3 regions of the Arthrobacter sp. PM3 genome follow, and region 2 is predicted to be linked to each of the others. Evidence: riboswitches for the same ligand, from Rfam matches in the RefSeq annotation. Region 2 holds a riboswitch; each other region holds the start of a gene.

Evidence for each region. Region 2 has a riboswitch for cyclic di-AMP ahead of CFN17_RS10840 (NlpC/P60 family protein). Riboswitches for the same ligand answer to the same signal wherever they lie in the genome.
Region 1: it holds a riboswitch for cyclic di-AMP, as region 2 does, so the genes downstream of both, CFN17_RS05405 (hypothetical protein) here and CFN17_RS10840 (NlpC/P60 family protein) in region 2, are expected to answer to the same signal.
Region 3: it holds a riboswitch for cyclic di-AMP, as region 2 does, so the genes downstream of both, CFN17_RS09935 (hypothetical protein) here and CFN17_RS10840 (NlpC/P60 family protein) in region 2, are expected to answer to the same signal.

The regions. Positions count from the first base shown of each region.
Region 1 is NZ_CP022314.1:1,169,122-1,174,046, reverse strand. Features, by position in the region: gene CFN17_RS19895 (glycoside hydrolase family 16 protein) at 1-301, opposite strand, end outside; gene CFN17_RS05420 (DNA alkylation repair protein) at 562-1,290, shown strand; gene CFN17_RS05415 (cation:proton antiporter) at 1,287-2,429, opposite strand; gene CFN17_RS05410 (hypothetical protein) at 2,465-2,719, opposite strand; cyclic di-AMP (ydaO/yuaA leader) riboswitch at 2,894-3,096, shown strand; gene CFN17_RS05405 (hypothetical protein) at 3,100-3,771, shown strand; gene CFN17_RS05400 (HAMP domain-containing sensor histidine kinase) at 3,944-4,925, opposite strand, start outside.
Region 2 is NZ_CP022314.1:2,348,678-2,353,602, reverse strand. Features, by position in the region: gene CFN17_RS10860 (molybdopterin molybdotransferase MoeA) at 1-1,072, opposite strand, end outside; gene CFN17_RS10855 (DUF6457 domain-containing protein) at 1,069-1,356, opposite strand; gene CFN17_RS10850 (molybdenum cofactor guanylyltransferase) at 1,340-2,029, opposite strand; gene CFN17_RS10845 (HNH endonuclease) at 2,101-2,601, opposite strand; gene CFN17_RS10840 (NlpC/P60 family protein) at 2,823-3,581, opposite strand; cyclic di-AMP (ydaO/yuaA leader) riboswitch at 3,878-4,061, opposite strand; gene CFN17_RS10835 (M23 family metallopeptidase) at 4,185-4,925, opposite strand, start outside.
Region 3 is NZ_CP022314.1:2,145,505-2,150,429, forward strand. Features, by position in the region: gene CFN17_RS09930 (bifunctional glycosyltransferase family 2/GtrA family protein) at 1-1,346, opposite strand, end outside; gene CFN17_RS09935 (hypothetical protein) at 1,527-2,342, opposite strand; cyclic di-AMP (ydaO/yuaA leader) riboswitch at 2,342-2,501, opposite strand; gene CFN17_RS09940 (HAMP domain-containing sensor histidine kinase) at 2,661-4,259, opposite strand; gene CFN17_RS09945 (response regulator transcription factor) at 4,281-4,925, opposite strand, start outside.

The DNA.
Region 1 (4,925 bases), 1.2 Mb from region 2:
GTGCGACGGCGGCAGGTGCGGCCGGTGCGACGGCTGCGGGGGCGGCTTCCGCTGCGACGTCTACGGGCCCGGCCGTGGCAGTTCCGGGGGCGGGCTTGACGGCGGAGGCGGCGGCCGGCTTCGGCGCCGCAGCTCCCGGGGCCGGGCGGGACTCCTGGCTGGCCGACGGTGTGGGGGACGTGGCCGAGACCCCGGCCGTGGGGGCGACGCTGCACCCGGTCAGGGCGAGCGCGCCCATGGCCATCGCGACGGCGAGTTTGTTGATTGGTGCTGCGCTTTTGATCGGTGATTTGTTAAACAACGGACCCCTCCGGGCATTGTGACGGGCGCACACCACCGCAGCGGGCAGTGCGGCGGAGGATGCGGGAAGCTTCATCCGGCCCCTGCCGCAACGGCACGGGCGAGCAGGCGCCGAACGGCGCAACCGGGCCCGGTAAGGGGGCAGTCCGGGGCCCTGCATTCGGGCCTGGCCTTCACGACCAGGGGCCAACGTTACCGGATCGTTACCATGGCCCGCAAACCCCGGTGACGCGTCCGCTTTAAGCGGGGAAGAATGGACGCGTGAGTGATGCCGGCGAATTCATTGACCTCTCGCTGCAGCGGGAAAGTTCCTGGAGCCGCGCCGAGACGATGCGTGCCCGGCTTGGCGGGGAACCCGGCGGCCGCGCCCTGCGGTTCTACGGTGCGTCCGTGGGGGCCGTGCGCGGGGCGGTGCGCGACGCCGGGCGCCGGTACCCGGGACTGGCACATGATGAGGTCACGTCCCTCGGCGCGGAGTTGTGGGCGGTGCCGGTGTTCGAACGCCGCCTCGCAGCGGTGGTGCTCCTGCAGGCCAACGTGGGACTGCTGACCAACTCGGATCTCACCCGGCTGGAGGGCTTCATCCGGGATGCGCGGGTCCGGGAGCTCGTTGATCCGCTCGCCATCGACGTCCTCGGCCCCCTGGTGGACGGCCTTGACCCGCCGGGCAGGGCCCGTGCCGAGAGCGTGCTGGACCGGTGGGTGCGCGAGTCCGATGTCTGGCTGCGCCGTGCCGCGCTTCTCTCCGCGCTGCCGGCGCTGCGTGCCGGCTCCGGAGACTGGGCCAGGTTCGTCCGCCAGGCCCGTGCCGTGCTCGGCGGGTCCTCGGGGGAGTTGCTGTCCGCCGCCGGCAGTCTTGCCGCCGGCGCCGCCGGCGCACAGAGTGACACCGGTGCAGGTTTTGACGCCGCCACAGAGGCCGTGGCCCGGGTCCTGGCCGAGATGGCCCGGCGAAGGCCGGAGCTGCAGTTCAGCCCTTCGACTTCTTAGGTCCCTTGGGGCAGGGCGAACTTCCTGGCCGCGCGGGACCCGGCGACGGCGCTGGCGGCGATTGTGATCAGGGCGCCCACCAGCAGGGCCGCCGCTTCGCCCGGGAGCAGGACCTGAAGCTGGGTGCCGATGCTCGCGGCCGCCACCGGCACACCGAGTTGGGCTGCCGACAGTACGCCGAGCGGCAAGGGGAGCCCCAGGAAGGCGAGGCTCGCGTGGGACACCAGCGTCCCGGCCCCCAGCGCCACCCCGAGGGCAATCATGTCCGGATGCCCGGCCAGGTCCTTCAGGGTGAGGGACGCGCCGAGCCAGACAAAGAACACCGGGCCCAGGAAGCCGTCGCTGAGGGCGAACAATTGCCGGGCCAGCCGCCTCGGCTCGCCGACGGCGGCCACCACCAGGCCGAAGGAAAAGCCCGCCATCATCACCGACACGCTGCTGAAGGTCGCGACGCCGGCAAGGGCGAACAGCACCGCGAGCTGGATCCTTAGCTCCAGGGCAAACTTCCGGTTTTCCGAGAGGCGGTGCACGCGCCCGCGGATTCCCGTGTCCTCCAGCCAGCGCAGCACGAAGAAGAGGACCGCCGCGCAGCCCGCTACCGTGAGGACACCCAGCGCCGCCCGGCCTGCGTGCGGCGGATCCACCAGCAGCGGCAGCGCCACAATGCAGGCGATGTCGGCGATAGCCACCTGCGCGGTCATGGCGATGACGTGGGGGCCGCCAAGCCGTAGGGAGTCCACGATCGGAAGGACCAGTGCGGCCGATGACGACGCCAGCAGTACGACGTAGAGGGGAGCATGGCCGGTTCCGAAAAGCAGGCCGATCCCGGTTCCAACCGCCGCCGCTGCCGCGGCGGCTGCGACGGCCCGGCGGGTGCCGTGGCCGAGCGCCGAGCGGATGTGAGGATCGCGCACGGGAACATGGGTTCCGGCCACGAACATCATCAGTGCAAAGCCGATGTTGGCCAGCAGGCTGAATGTGGGATCTGCAGGATCCACGAGGGCGAGGCCGGAGCGCCCGATCACGATCCCGGCCAGCAGTTCCCCGAGGACCACCGGCAGCCGCCAGCGCACCGGCAGTGCGAGCAGGGGGCCGGCCAGGGCGACGACGGCGATCAGCGCCAGGGTCAGGAACGTCACGGCACGAAATTAGTCGTGTCCGCCGTGCACCGCGCCTAGGTTCCGGACCGCCGTTCCACCACCGCGTAGGCCTTGCCGTCCAGGAACGCCCAGTCGTTGACCACCATGAACCCAAGGGCGTCCACCCGGTCGTTCAAGACGTGCTCATCGAAGCCGCCGTCCCGCGGTTCCGCGTCCCAGGTGGAGACGTGGACGTCCTGGCCGTCCAGGATCAGCAGCTCGGTGTTGACGTCGAAATCCTCCTGGGGCTGGTTGCTCAGCTGGCAGATCGCGACACAGTGCCTGTTCATTTTCGGGCCTCCGCTTCGAAGGTGGTGCTGATGGCATCATCCTAGTGTTCGGATGAGGTGCAGCCCTATGGGCTTCGGCGGGTCCGAAACGTGGCGGCCGTTACCTGAATGTGACTTTTGACCGCGGATCGCGTTACGGTGGATATGTGCCTGTTGTCTCCGATACGGGCGCTCCCCAGCCGATTGCCTAACTCTGCCGCGGCACGGGGGTAACTCGCAGCAACGACCGGCAGAGGCGGGGAAACCACTTTCGGCTTGCTGACATGCAGGCCTTGGGGTGAAGCCGCACGGTGCCCGCTACGCCGGGCCCTGGAGTGCGGCCGGGTGCCTCCCATCCGAATCCGACAGCTCACCTCGCAGGCATTGGGAGAGGTACATCCATGACTTCAATCAATACTTTTGCGCGCCATGCCGCCGTCATCACCGCCGCATCCGGCCTGGTCCTCACCAGCGGAATGGCGGCCAACGCCGCTACCGCACCTGTGCAGCGGGACTCCGCTCCGGCGTCGAACGTTGACGTCCAGGCGCAGGTCAGTGCGCCCGTCAGCGCCGATTCAACCGTCAAGATCAGCTTTGACCGCCCCGCGGTTTCCTCGATTGCCGCGCCGGTCATCGAACAGCCCAAGCCTGTTGCCGCTGCTCCCGCCGCCGCGCCCGCAGCGGCCCCGGCCGCGCCCAAGCCGACCGTCCAGGTGCAGGCCGCCCCGGCTGCCCCTGCCGCCGCGGCCCCTGCCGGCAGCCGCAACGCCATCATGCTGTCCGCCGCGTACAGCCAGCTGGGCATCACCCAGGACTGCACCGCCATGGTGGAAAAGGCCCTCGGCGCGGCAGGCAAGCCCGTAGGCGACATCGGCCCCCGGGCGTTCCTTGGCCTCGGAACTGTGGTGGCTACCCCGCAGCCCGGCGACATGGTGGTCCAGTCCGGCCACGTCGGCATCTACGCCGGCAACGGCCAGGTGGTCAGCGGCGGCATGAACGGCTCCAACCAGACGATCGTCCACCCGCTGTCCTGGCTCACCGCGACCGGCGGCGTGACCTTCGTCCGCGCCTAAGTTGTCCGGGCGCTCGCAGGCCAGTGAGCGGGCCCTGCCAGTGCAGGGCGCCGCAGTATAGGGCGCAGCAAGGCAGCGCCAACCAGTCCGGAAAGACCGGCGATCGAATTCCCTTGGGGGCAGGCGATCGCCGGTCTTTCCTATGTGCCGGCTTTCCCCGCCGCCGGGCCGCTCACGGCCCGGCGGTCCCGGCCAGCGGCAGCGTCATCTTCATGACCGTTCCCGCCGCGCCGGTGGAAGCCACCTCGACGGCGCCCCCCGCCGCCACGGCGATTTCCCGGACAAGGGCCAGGCCGATGCCAAAGCTCCGCTGCCCGTGCGGTCCGCCGTTGCCGGCGGTCCGCACGAAACGGTCAAAGATCCGGTCCCGGTCGACGCCGGTGATTCCCGTCCCCGTATCCGCGACGGTGATCACCGCGCGGTTCTGCTCGACCGACGTCGTGATTCCCACGCGGCCGCCCGGCGGGGTGTGGGCAAGCGCATTGTCCGCCAGAGCCAGCACGGCGCGGCGCAGGGCGTTGCCGTCGATCCGGGCCAGCGGCCGGGCGTCCGCGGTGACGTCCAGGTGCACGCCCCGTTCCTCCGCCACGAGCCGGAGGCCTTCGGCGACATCGGCGGCGGTGCGGGCAAGGTCGGCCGGTGCTGCCGGCCGGCCGGGCACTCCGGCGGTGGCCGCGAGGAGCAGCTCGTTGACAATCCCGGTCAGCGTTGCGGTGTCGTCCCGGATCCGGGCCAGGTCCCGGGCCTGCCGGGAGCCGGGTTCGGTGTGGCGCTGGGCCAGCTGGATCCGGGTATCCAGGATGGTTAGCGGGGTACGCAGCTCGTGGCTGGCATCCTGGACGAAACGCCGTTGCCGGGCCAGGGCATCGCCGAGGGGACGGATGGCGCTGCGCGCACTGAGCCAGCCGGTGACGCCCGCCAGCACGATCCCTGCCGCCCCCGCGATCACCATGGCCTCGAGCACATCCCGGGAATCCAGGTACGCGTACGCCGTCCCGGGTGACGCCGTCCCCGGCATTTTGGGATGGGCCAGCTGGTTCAGCAGATAGAGGGCCGTAACGGCGAGCAGCGCCAGGACCATCACCGCGCACGCGGCGCTGATCCGCAGCGCGACTTTGAGCGAGGCCTTCCGCAGGGTGGAGCGGTCCGGATCC
Region 2 (4,925 bases):
GCATGGACCGGTGCCCGAGGGCTGCCAGCAGCGGACCGCCGATGGTGGACAGCGCCATCATGGCCGCGAGGGGGTTGCCGGGCAGGCCGATGACGTAGCGGCCGTCGGGTAGTTCGGCGAGGACGGCCGGGTGGCCGGGCCGCATGGCGATCCCGTCGATCAGCAGGCGTCCGCCCAGCTCCGCGACGGAACGCCGGAGGTGGTCCGTGCCGGAGCGTCCCGTGCCGCCGGTGGTGATGACGACGTCGGCGGGCGGGCTGTCATCGGCAGGATCGCCAGCGGTGCTCCCGGCGCCGGGCGGAGAGACGGGCTGGCCGTCCTCGAGCGCTGCCAGCCATTCGGCATAGGTGTCGCCGATCTTCACTTCCTCGGTGCAGATCCCGCCGAGCATGGCCACGACCGCTCCCAGCTGGGGGCCAAAGGTGTCCCTGACTTGCCCGGGCGCCGGCGTCCCGGACGTGACAACCTCGGAGCCGGTGAAGACGAGGCGCACCACGGCTTTGCCGAGCACCGGGAGGGTGTCGGTTCCGGCCAGGGCCGCGAGGGCCAGGTGGGCCGGATTGAGGACGGTGCCGCCCTTGATCAGGATGTCGCCGGCGGCAGCTTCCTCGCCTGCTTTCCTGATGTGGTCGCCGTTGCGAGGATCGCCCGGCTTCGCGGAACCGCCGAGCTTCAGGACCGGCAGGCCGTCCTCGTCGGTGTCGATGACGCCGCTTTCGCTGCGCAGGACGGCTTTGGCGCCTGCCGGGATGAGGCCGCCGGTGGCGACCGGGCTGGCCTGGTGCGGGGCCAGCCGCTGGTTGGGTTCGGCCAGGATCCAGGGACCGCTGCCGTTGACGGCCCAGCCGTCCATGGCGGAGGAGGCATAGTGGGGCATGTCCTGCTGTGCCTCGACGTCCGCGGCCAGGGTCCGGCCCAGGGCCTGCCGGAGCGGGACGGGGGCGGCGGGGATGGGGGCGGCGCAGTCGAAGGCGAGCTGCCGGGCCTCCTGCCAGGTGTGGGCCAGATGCCGGTGCGGCTCGTCCGTGCCTGCGGGGTCGGGTCCGCTGCCCTCCGGGGGCGCGGGCGTCATGCCCCGGTGGCTTCGGCGGCCGCGTAGTCCTTGGCAAGCCTGCGGGCTACGGCCATGGCGGCCTGCATGGGGTCGGCATCCGCGGCTTGTCCCGCACCGGAGGCCAGGCCCGCGGCGTAGCCTGCGATGAACGTGGTCAGCGGCGCCGCCGGGCGGACCACGGAGTGCGCGGCCACGCCTGCGAGGGAGAGGACCTCGTTCACGTCAATCTCGACTTCTTCGAGCTGGAGGGCCTGGAGCAGGGCACGGCACCAGTCTTCCAGCGTTTCATCCTGGCTTTTCACCGTTTGCCTCCATGGTCGGGTTCTGCTGCGCGGTGCCGGGGCCCGGACCAAGGCCTGGAATCCCGCCGGACACCCCTAGTGCGGCTGCGTCATCCCAAGTGTCAACATCATCCGTGGACCCCTGGGGGACGCGAACTTCCCGCACCTCCAGCCTAGCAAGAAGGGCGAAGACCGAGGCGTTTTCGAGCCTGTCCTCGCGCGCTGCGTCCGTCGCAGCCCGTTGTAGCGCAGCCGTGCCATAAAAACCCGCGAGCGGCTGCTTGCGCCCCTCGGCCGAGACGGCCATGACGCCGTCGCCCGCAATGCCGGCCTGTTCGTCGATCAGCGCGTCGGCGAGGGCACGGACGGCCGCTGCGGACCGGGGCATGTCGCAGGCCAGGACCAGGGTGAAGGGCGCGGGGGCGCCGGGACTTGAGGCGCGGTCGGCCAGGGCGCTGAGCCCGGCCGCGATGGCGGCCGCCGGTCCCCCGAAGGGCGGATCTTCCCGGCAGGTCAGGGTCCCCGCCGGCAGGTCACCGGGGTCGGGCCCGACGACGGCAACCCGTCCGGCGCCGTCCGCGGCGCGCAGGGACCGCGCGAGGAGGGTGGCGCCGTCATACATGAGCCGGGCCTTGGGCACACCGCCGAGACGGGCGGACCTGCCCCCGGCGAGGATGATGGCGTCGAACTCCACGGGGTCAGCCTAACCCGGCACCGGCCACTATTCGTTCAAACAACAGCTCAAACAGCAGTTCAAACAGCAGTTCAGGCGGCCGATTCCGGCAGCAGGAACGGGTCCCAGGCCGGCGTCGGCTTCTCAAGTTCTTTGATCTGCCAGATGGTGCCCTTCGGCGGGCCGGGCACGAAGCCGAGCTTCCAGCCCATTTCCGCCGGCGTGTGGTCGCCCTTGGCGTTGTTGCAGCGCAGGCACGCCGCCACGAGGTTCTCCCACGAGTCGGCACCGCCGCGGGACTTGGGCTGGACGTGGTCGATCGTGTGGGCGGCCTTGCCGCAGTACGCGCAGCGGTGGGCGTCGCGGCGGAGCACGCCGCGGCGGCTGACCGCCGTGACCGTGTTGTACCGCGGCCGGATGTAGCGGTTTAGCAGGATGACGGACGGGCGGCCCAGGATGTCCTGGGGGCCGACCACGGGGTCGTCCCCCTCGGCCACCACACTGGCCTTTCCGGTCAGGACAAGGACCAGCGCCCGGCGGAAGGTGACTACCGCCAGCGGCTCATATCCAGCATTCAGAACGAGAGTGCGCATCCGCATACCTCTTCACGGCCGCACCCGCCAGGGGCACGAGGGCCGGCTGCCCTCTGCATGGTCGGGCTATGGATCGACAAGACAAGAGTAAACACTCAACTGCCGGATCACCGAATATTTTTTCGCTGGCGCGGCGGGCGGCGCGGAAAGTTCATTCCCCGGCAACGCAAAAACCCCCGCCTCGTGAGGCGGGGGTCTTTGCGTGTGCGGTGGGCGTGAGCTTAGCCGCCGACGCGGATGAAGACCGGGCCGGAGCCGACGTTAACGCTGTACAGCGCGGTGGTGCCGCCGTTCCAGCCGCCGTGCACTGCCATGCCGTTGCCGACGTAGACCGCGATGTGGGCCATGCCGACGCCGCCGTTCTGGTAGTACGCGAGGTCACCCGGGCGTGCTTCCGCGGCGCTCACGGTGCGGCCCAGGGACAGGTAGCCTGCCGGCCAGCCGTGGTAGTGGATGCCGGCCGCAGCGAGGGCGTTGGTGGCGAGGGCGGTGCAGTCCTGCGCGACACCGATCTGTGCGTAGGCCGCAGCAGCGATGGTCGCGCCGGCGCCGCTGCCGATCCCGGCCGGGGCCTGGGCGGCCACGCCGCCGCTGACGCCCAGCTGGGCGCCGCCGGCCTGGGAAGCCGTGGCGTCCTGGACCTTGACGACCGGCTTGGGGGCCTCGACGACGGGGGCCGGCGTCGTCGTGACGGCGGGCTTCTCGTAGGAGATCGCGATGGTGGATGCGGCCGAGATCGTGGCCGGAGCGGAGGACTGGACCTCCAGGGCCGAAGCCGAGGTGGATTCGCGCTGAACGTTGGTCTCAGCAGCGTTGGCTGCGATTCCGCTGGTCAGAACCAGACCGGAGGCTGCGGCGATGACCGCGGCCTGACGGCCCATGCCGCCGGCGTTGTCGCCGACAGCCTTAGCAATAACAGCCAACGAGTTGGTCTTGGTGACCTCGGCGCGGTGCCGTGCAGCGGTTGCACGAGTAGTCATTAAGTTCTCTCTTTCGTGATCCTTGGACCGCGCGCTTCGGGCGCGGAGTGAGGACGCTCCGGCATCTTGGGGGTACGCCGGATCGCCCCGTAAAACGGGTTACTTAGCGAAGGGTGTACTGCGAAGACGCGCCAAAAGCGGGAACTGCATGCTGTCCGGGCTCGGTAGAGATTGAGCCTGCGGAACGTGATCCAATCCGGGCACCGGCAAGGGCGGCACGTGATGTGGATGCCAGCGGGCTCAGGTGAGCCGCGCCAGTGCGCAGACGCGCAGCATTGTGGCGTGAAGACACGAAAGTAGCCTCTCCCAATGCCTACGAGGTGAGCTGTCGGATTCGGATGGGAGTCACCCGGCCGCGCCGCTTCCTGGGAAGCTTTGCGACTTAACCCCTAGGCCTTCTTTCGAAGGCCGAAATTGGTTCCCCCGCCCCTGCCAGACGATGTAATGCGAACGGACCTTGAGCGGTGGCAGAGCTAGGCAATCCACTCAAGAGCGCCAACTTCGGAAAAGTTGGCGTGCTTCAAACCCTACAGGAGTCCGGCCGCAATGTCACATTCAGATCACGGCGTGTCACGGTGAATTGAGAGTCGGCCATCGTCTTTATTAGAGCCAGCCGAGGGGGTCGACGACGTCGCCGTTGACCATCACTTCAAAGTGGAGGTGGCAGCCGGTGGAGGCGCCGGTGGTTCCGCTCATGGCGACGACGTCGCCGCGGGAGACCTTCTGGCCCACCGTCACCGTGGACGAGGACAGGTGGTTGTACGTGGTCTCCAGGCCGTTGCCGTGGTCGATGACCACCCGGTTTCCGCCGCCGTAGGGGTGCCATCCGTTGAAGGTCACGGTGCCGCTGGCGGCCGCGTGGACCGGCGTGCCGCACTGGGCGGCGAAGTCCTGGCCTCGGTGGAACTCCCCCGCGCCTCCCGTGATGGGACTCACGCGGTAACCGAACGGCGAAGCGGTGACCATCTGGTCCAGCGGTGCACCCAGCGTGCCGGCCGACGCGGCGCGGGTGATGCTGCCGACCGACTGGGCGCTCAGCAGCTGCTTGAGTTTGCCGTCCGGGTCGCCCTTGGTGGTGACGGCCGTCCGGCTGAAATCAACCTTTGCGGCGGCGGCAGCCGTGACATCCGGCTGCGCAGCGGCCGAAATCGCGCCGGACCCGCCCGTGTTCGAGGCCATGACCGGGTTGGTGACGGGGACCGTGACCGTGAGCACCAGACCGGTGGCAGCCAGTGCTATACCGGCCTTCTGCCCCACGCCGCTGGCGGCGGCGAAATCCGTGACCTGGCGGAACGGGCTGCGGCGGCGCCGGCGTTCATCGCGGTGCGCGTCACGCGGGCGCTC
Region 3 (4,925 bases), 200 kb from region 2:
CCGGGCGCCGGCACGGCGGCGGGGCGGTGGCGGAAGACCACCAGCCGGAAGAGCAGGAATTTGACGGCGGTGGCGGCCAGGTTGGCGGCGGTGACCGTGGCGAGTTCGAGCCAGCGGTCCGGTGTTCCGCCGGACACGCCGTGGACCAGAGCGAGGGCGCCCGAGGTCAGGGCCAGCCCGATCCCGAACACCAGCAGGCCCTCGAAGTGGTGCCGTGCCGCCTGGCTGCTGCCCTGGATGCCGAACGTGAACCGCCGGTTGGCGGCGGTGTTGGCCACGGCGGTGGTGAGCAGGGCGAGGAAGTTGGCCAGCTGCGGGTCCATGAACCCGCGGCAGAGCAGGAAGATCACCAGGTAGGCCAGGGTGGAGGCCACCCCGATGCTGCCGAAGCGGACGAGCTGTCCGAAGAGGCTGCCGCCGGGGCTTTGTTCCTGGGCCCGCGATGATGCCGGGAGCGGGCCGCGGGCCAGGGCGGCCCGCAGCTCGGGTAGCGGGATCCGGCCGGAGACCAGGTCCCGGCTTAGCCGCGCCATGCCGCGTAGGTCGGCGAGGGCGGTCTGCATGATGTCCACGCTGGAATCCGGGTCGTCGGTCCAGTCCACCGGGACTTCGTGGACCCGCAGGCCGCACTTTTCGGCCAGGACCAGCAATTCGGTGTCGAAGAACCAGGCGTTGTCCAGCGTGTGGGGGAGCAGTTGCCGGGCGACATCGGCGCGGATCGCCTTGAAGCCGCACTGGGCGTCGCTGAAGTGGGCGCCCATCAGGGACTGCAGCAGGAAGTTGTAGCTGCGCGAGATGAATTCCCGTTTGGGTCCGCGGACCACGCGTGAACTACGGGTCAGGCGGGTGCCGATCGCGAGGTCGGAGTGGCCCGAAATGAGCGGGGCAAGGAGCGGGCCGAGCGCCGCGAGGTCGGTGGACAGGTCCACGTCCATGTAGGCCAGGACAGGCGACGGCGAGGCGAGCCACACCTTCCGCAGCGCGTTGCCGCGCCCTTTCTCGGCCATGTGGACCACGGTCACTTCGCGGAGCTCGCGCGCTACCCGCTCCGCGGTCTTGAGCGTCCCGTCGGTGCTGGCGTTGTCCGCCACCGTGATCCGGAAGGGGTGCGGGAAGGATCCGAGGAGATAGGCGTGCAGGCGGCGCAGGCAGGCCTCGAGGTCGCGTTCTTCGTTGAAGACCGGGATGGTGACGTCCAGCAGCGGTGTGCTGGCACGCGTGTCAACCGGTGAGCGCCGGCCGCCGGGATCGGTCAGCGCACCGGCGAACGGAGCCGGTGCGTGCGCGTCGGCCAGCGTCGCCGTGGGTCGGGGCGGGGTTCCTGAGGCCTGGTCTGTGAACGTCATGGCTCAACTTTCCCGGCGGCCCATATGAGGGCTTTAGGGTCAAGCTGTGCGGGGCCTGTGGAAGTACGACGGAAACACAGGAACGCCCCGAACCGGCCGGTTCGGGGCGTTCCTGTGAGTCTGGCGGGCGCGGGCGATACCTGAGGTCCGGTGCCGGCCCATCGCCGGTACGGTGACGGCTTAGTACCAGTTGTGCGCCAGGTGGAAGTTCAGGGCGCCGCAGGGGGAGCCGTAGCGCTCCTTGACGTAGTTCAGGCCCCAGTTGATCTGGGTCCGGTAGTTGGTCATGTAGTCGGCGCCGGCGCTCGCCATCTTGGCAGCGGGCAGGGACTGGACCACGCCGTAGGCGCCGCTGCTGGGGTTCGTGGCGGTTGTCTTCCAGTCCGATTCCTTGGTCCAGAGCTTCTGCAGGCACTGCATCTGGCCCGGTGCCCAGCCGTAGCTGCCCAGCTGGGCAGCCGCGTAGGCCTGTGCGCCGGCGGGGTCGTCGATTGCGACCGGTGCGGCGGCCGGTGCCGGTGCCGGTGCGGGCGCGGCTGCCGGAGCGGGCGCCGCCGGCGCGGCTGCGGGCGCCGCCGGCGCGGCGGCCGGTGCGGGGGCGGCCGGGGCCGGAGCCGCGGGGGCCTTGGCCGGCGGCTCGGCGGCCTGCACATCGGCGAGCTGAGCTGCCACGTTCTTCCCGGCCGAGGCGCCGGTCGCGGCAACCTGGACGCGTTCGAAGTTGAGCTTGGCCAGCGGGTCGGCGACGGTGGCCGCCTCGGTGCCGGCAAAGTTTGCCGCGTGGGCGGCCGTCTCGGCTGCCTGGCTGGCGGCGGCGCCGCCGAGCAGCAGCGCGCAGGCTGCGGTGGCGACGGCGGCGCGGCGCCCGGTGGCGCCCAGCCCGGCGGCCAGCCGCGACAGTCCGGTGGCCTGGCGCGCCGGTTCGGCGCGGTGCCGGGATTTGGGGGAGCGGATAGAAGCGCCGTCAGGGCGCGTTTGTACCTGGAAGTCAGTCATGATCGCCTCTCAACGCCGGCGGAGTTAGCTGTCGGGTTCGGATGAGGTCATCCGGCCGCACGGAAAGTCACGTGTCGGCTTCACCCCAAGGGCGCAAGTGTGCAGAATGCCCGGGAACTCTGGGTCCCCCGCCTCTGCCTGGTCCAGCGGAATCCGGGAAGCGGCAGAGTTTGGCGTCCAACCGGATGTGCGGCGTCAGTTCAGGCCGCACCACATCGACGCTACAGCACTTGGCAGCTTAAGTCACATTTCGGTAACGGGGGTCACAGTGCCGGAGTGTCGGCTTGCGCGGCCGCCCCGCAGGCCTGAGGGCGGGCGCTAGGCCGACGGCGGTGCCGCCGGCAGCCGCACGGCGAACTCTGTCCGGCCGGGCCGCGACGTGACCTCGACGGTGCCCCCGTGGGCCGCCACGATGGACTGGACGATGGACAAGCCCAGCCCGCTCGTACCCTCGGAGGTCGGTGCGGGCGAAGCCGCCCCGGCCGGGCCGGCGCCAATGGAAGCAGGGCCTGCGCCGGCGCGGGGAGCAGACCCCGGCCGGGCGCCGGCCGTCGCCACCGCCGGCTTGGCGGCGGGACTTGCCGGATTGGCGCGCGCGGCATCGGCCCGGGCGAAGCGGGCGAAAACCCGCCCCACGAACTCGGGGGCGATGCCGCTGCCGTTATCTGTCACCGTGATCACGGCGCTGCCGTCCGCGGACCGCATGACGCCCGTGACTACCGTGGTCCCGGGCTCTGTGTGTTTGCGGGCGTTGGACAGCAGGTTGGCGAGGACTTGGTGGAGCTGCGTCGCGTCGCCGCGCACCACCACGGGCTCGTCCGGCAGTTCAAGGTGCCAGATACGGTCCGGGGCCATGACTTTCTCATCGCTCACCGTTTCGATGGCCAGCTGGGTGAGGTCGACGTCGGTGATCTTGAGCGGCTGCCCCTCGTCCAGGCGTGCCAGCAGCAGCAGGTCCTCCACCAGGGTGGTCATCCGCTCGGACTGGCTTTGGACCCGGGAGAGGGACTTCTCCCCGTCCGGAGTGAAATGCTCGGTCATGCGCATCAGCTCGGTGTAGCCGCGGATGGCCGTGAGCGGCGTGCGCAGTTCGTGCGAGGCATCGGCGACGAACTGCCGCACCTTCATCTCGCTCTCCTGCCGCGCCTCAAGCGCGTTGGAGACGTTGTCCAGCATCTGGTTCAGCGCGTAGCCCACGCTGCCCACCTCGGTTCCGGGATGGGCGGCCGACGCCGGAACGCGCACCGCGAGCGCCACCTCGCCCGCGTCCAGCGGGAGCCGGGAGACCTGGGTGGCCACTTCGGACAGCTGTTCCAGCGGCTTCATGGTGCGCCGGATCAGGGCAGTGCCGGCGAGGCCGATCAGCACGAGCCCGCCGGCGGAGACCACCACCATGGTCCAGACCAGCGAGGCGAGGGTGTTTTGTTTTTCTTCCAGCGGGAGCCCGGTGACAATGATGTCGCCGTACGGCGCGCGGACCGCCGTGAGCCGGTACGCGCCTGCCGAGAGCGTCCTGTCCACCGGAATGCCGTTGGGGGCCAGCGCCAGGAGGACGGCGTTGTCGTCGGGCGAGAGGCTCTTGCGGGTGGCGTCGCCGCCGAGGAACCCGGCGCTGCCGACCTCACCGTCCTCAATCCGGGCGTTGAGCGTCCCGATGCCCTGCCCCCGGGCCTCGAGCGGGTCGGGGCGCCCGCCCGAAGACCCGGACGAGGGCCGGCCGAACTCGCTGGACCGGTGGGAGGCCTGCTCCAGCTGGGTGTCGAGCTGCCGGGTCAGAAACAGGTCCATTGAGGCATAGCTGAACAGGCCCACAGCGCCGCAGATGGCCACAAGCAGCGCCATGGCGACCAGGACCAGCCGGGTGCGCAGATGCCATGTGGCCGGATTGCGCCAGTCGCGCCCGGGGGCACGGGTCATGCCGGAGAGGGTTGGCACGGATCAGTCCGCCGGTTTCAGGACGTAGCCGGCGCCGCGCACCGTGTGGATCATGGGGGCGTGGTTGGCGTCGACCTTCTTGCGGAGGTAGGAGATGTAGAGCTCCACGATGTTGGCCTGGCCGCCGAAGTCATAGTCCCAGACCCGGTCCAGGATCTGGGCCTTGCTGATCACCCGCTTGGGGTTTTCCATGAGGTAGCGCAGGAGTTCGAACTGCGTGGCGGTCAGGTGCAGCTCCTCGCCGGCCCGGCTGACTTCGCGGGTGTCGACATTGAGCACCAGGTCGCCCACCACGAGTTCCGCGGTGTCCATAGCGGCCACGCCCGAGCGCTGAACCAGCCGGTGCAGGCGCAGCAGGACCTCTTCCATGCTGAACGGCTTGGTGACGTAGTCGTCTCCGCCGGCCGCCAGACCGGTGATGCGGTCCTGGACGGCATCCTTGGCCGTAAGGAACAGCGCCGGCACCTCCGGCGCGAACGCGCGGATCCGGCTGAGCACCTCGACGCCGTCGAACCCGGGAATCATGACGTCCAGCACCAGCACGTCGGGCCGGAACTCCTTGGCCAGCCGGACCGCCCCGGGGCCGTCTTCCGCGACCGCCACGGACCAGCCGGCCATCCGCAGGCCCATGCTCATCAGTTCGGAGAG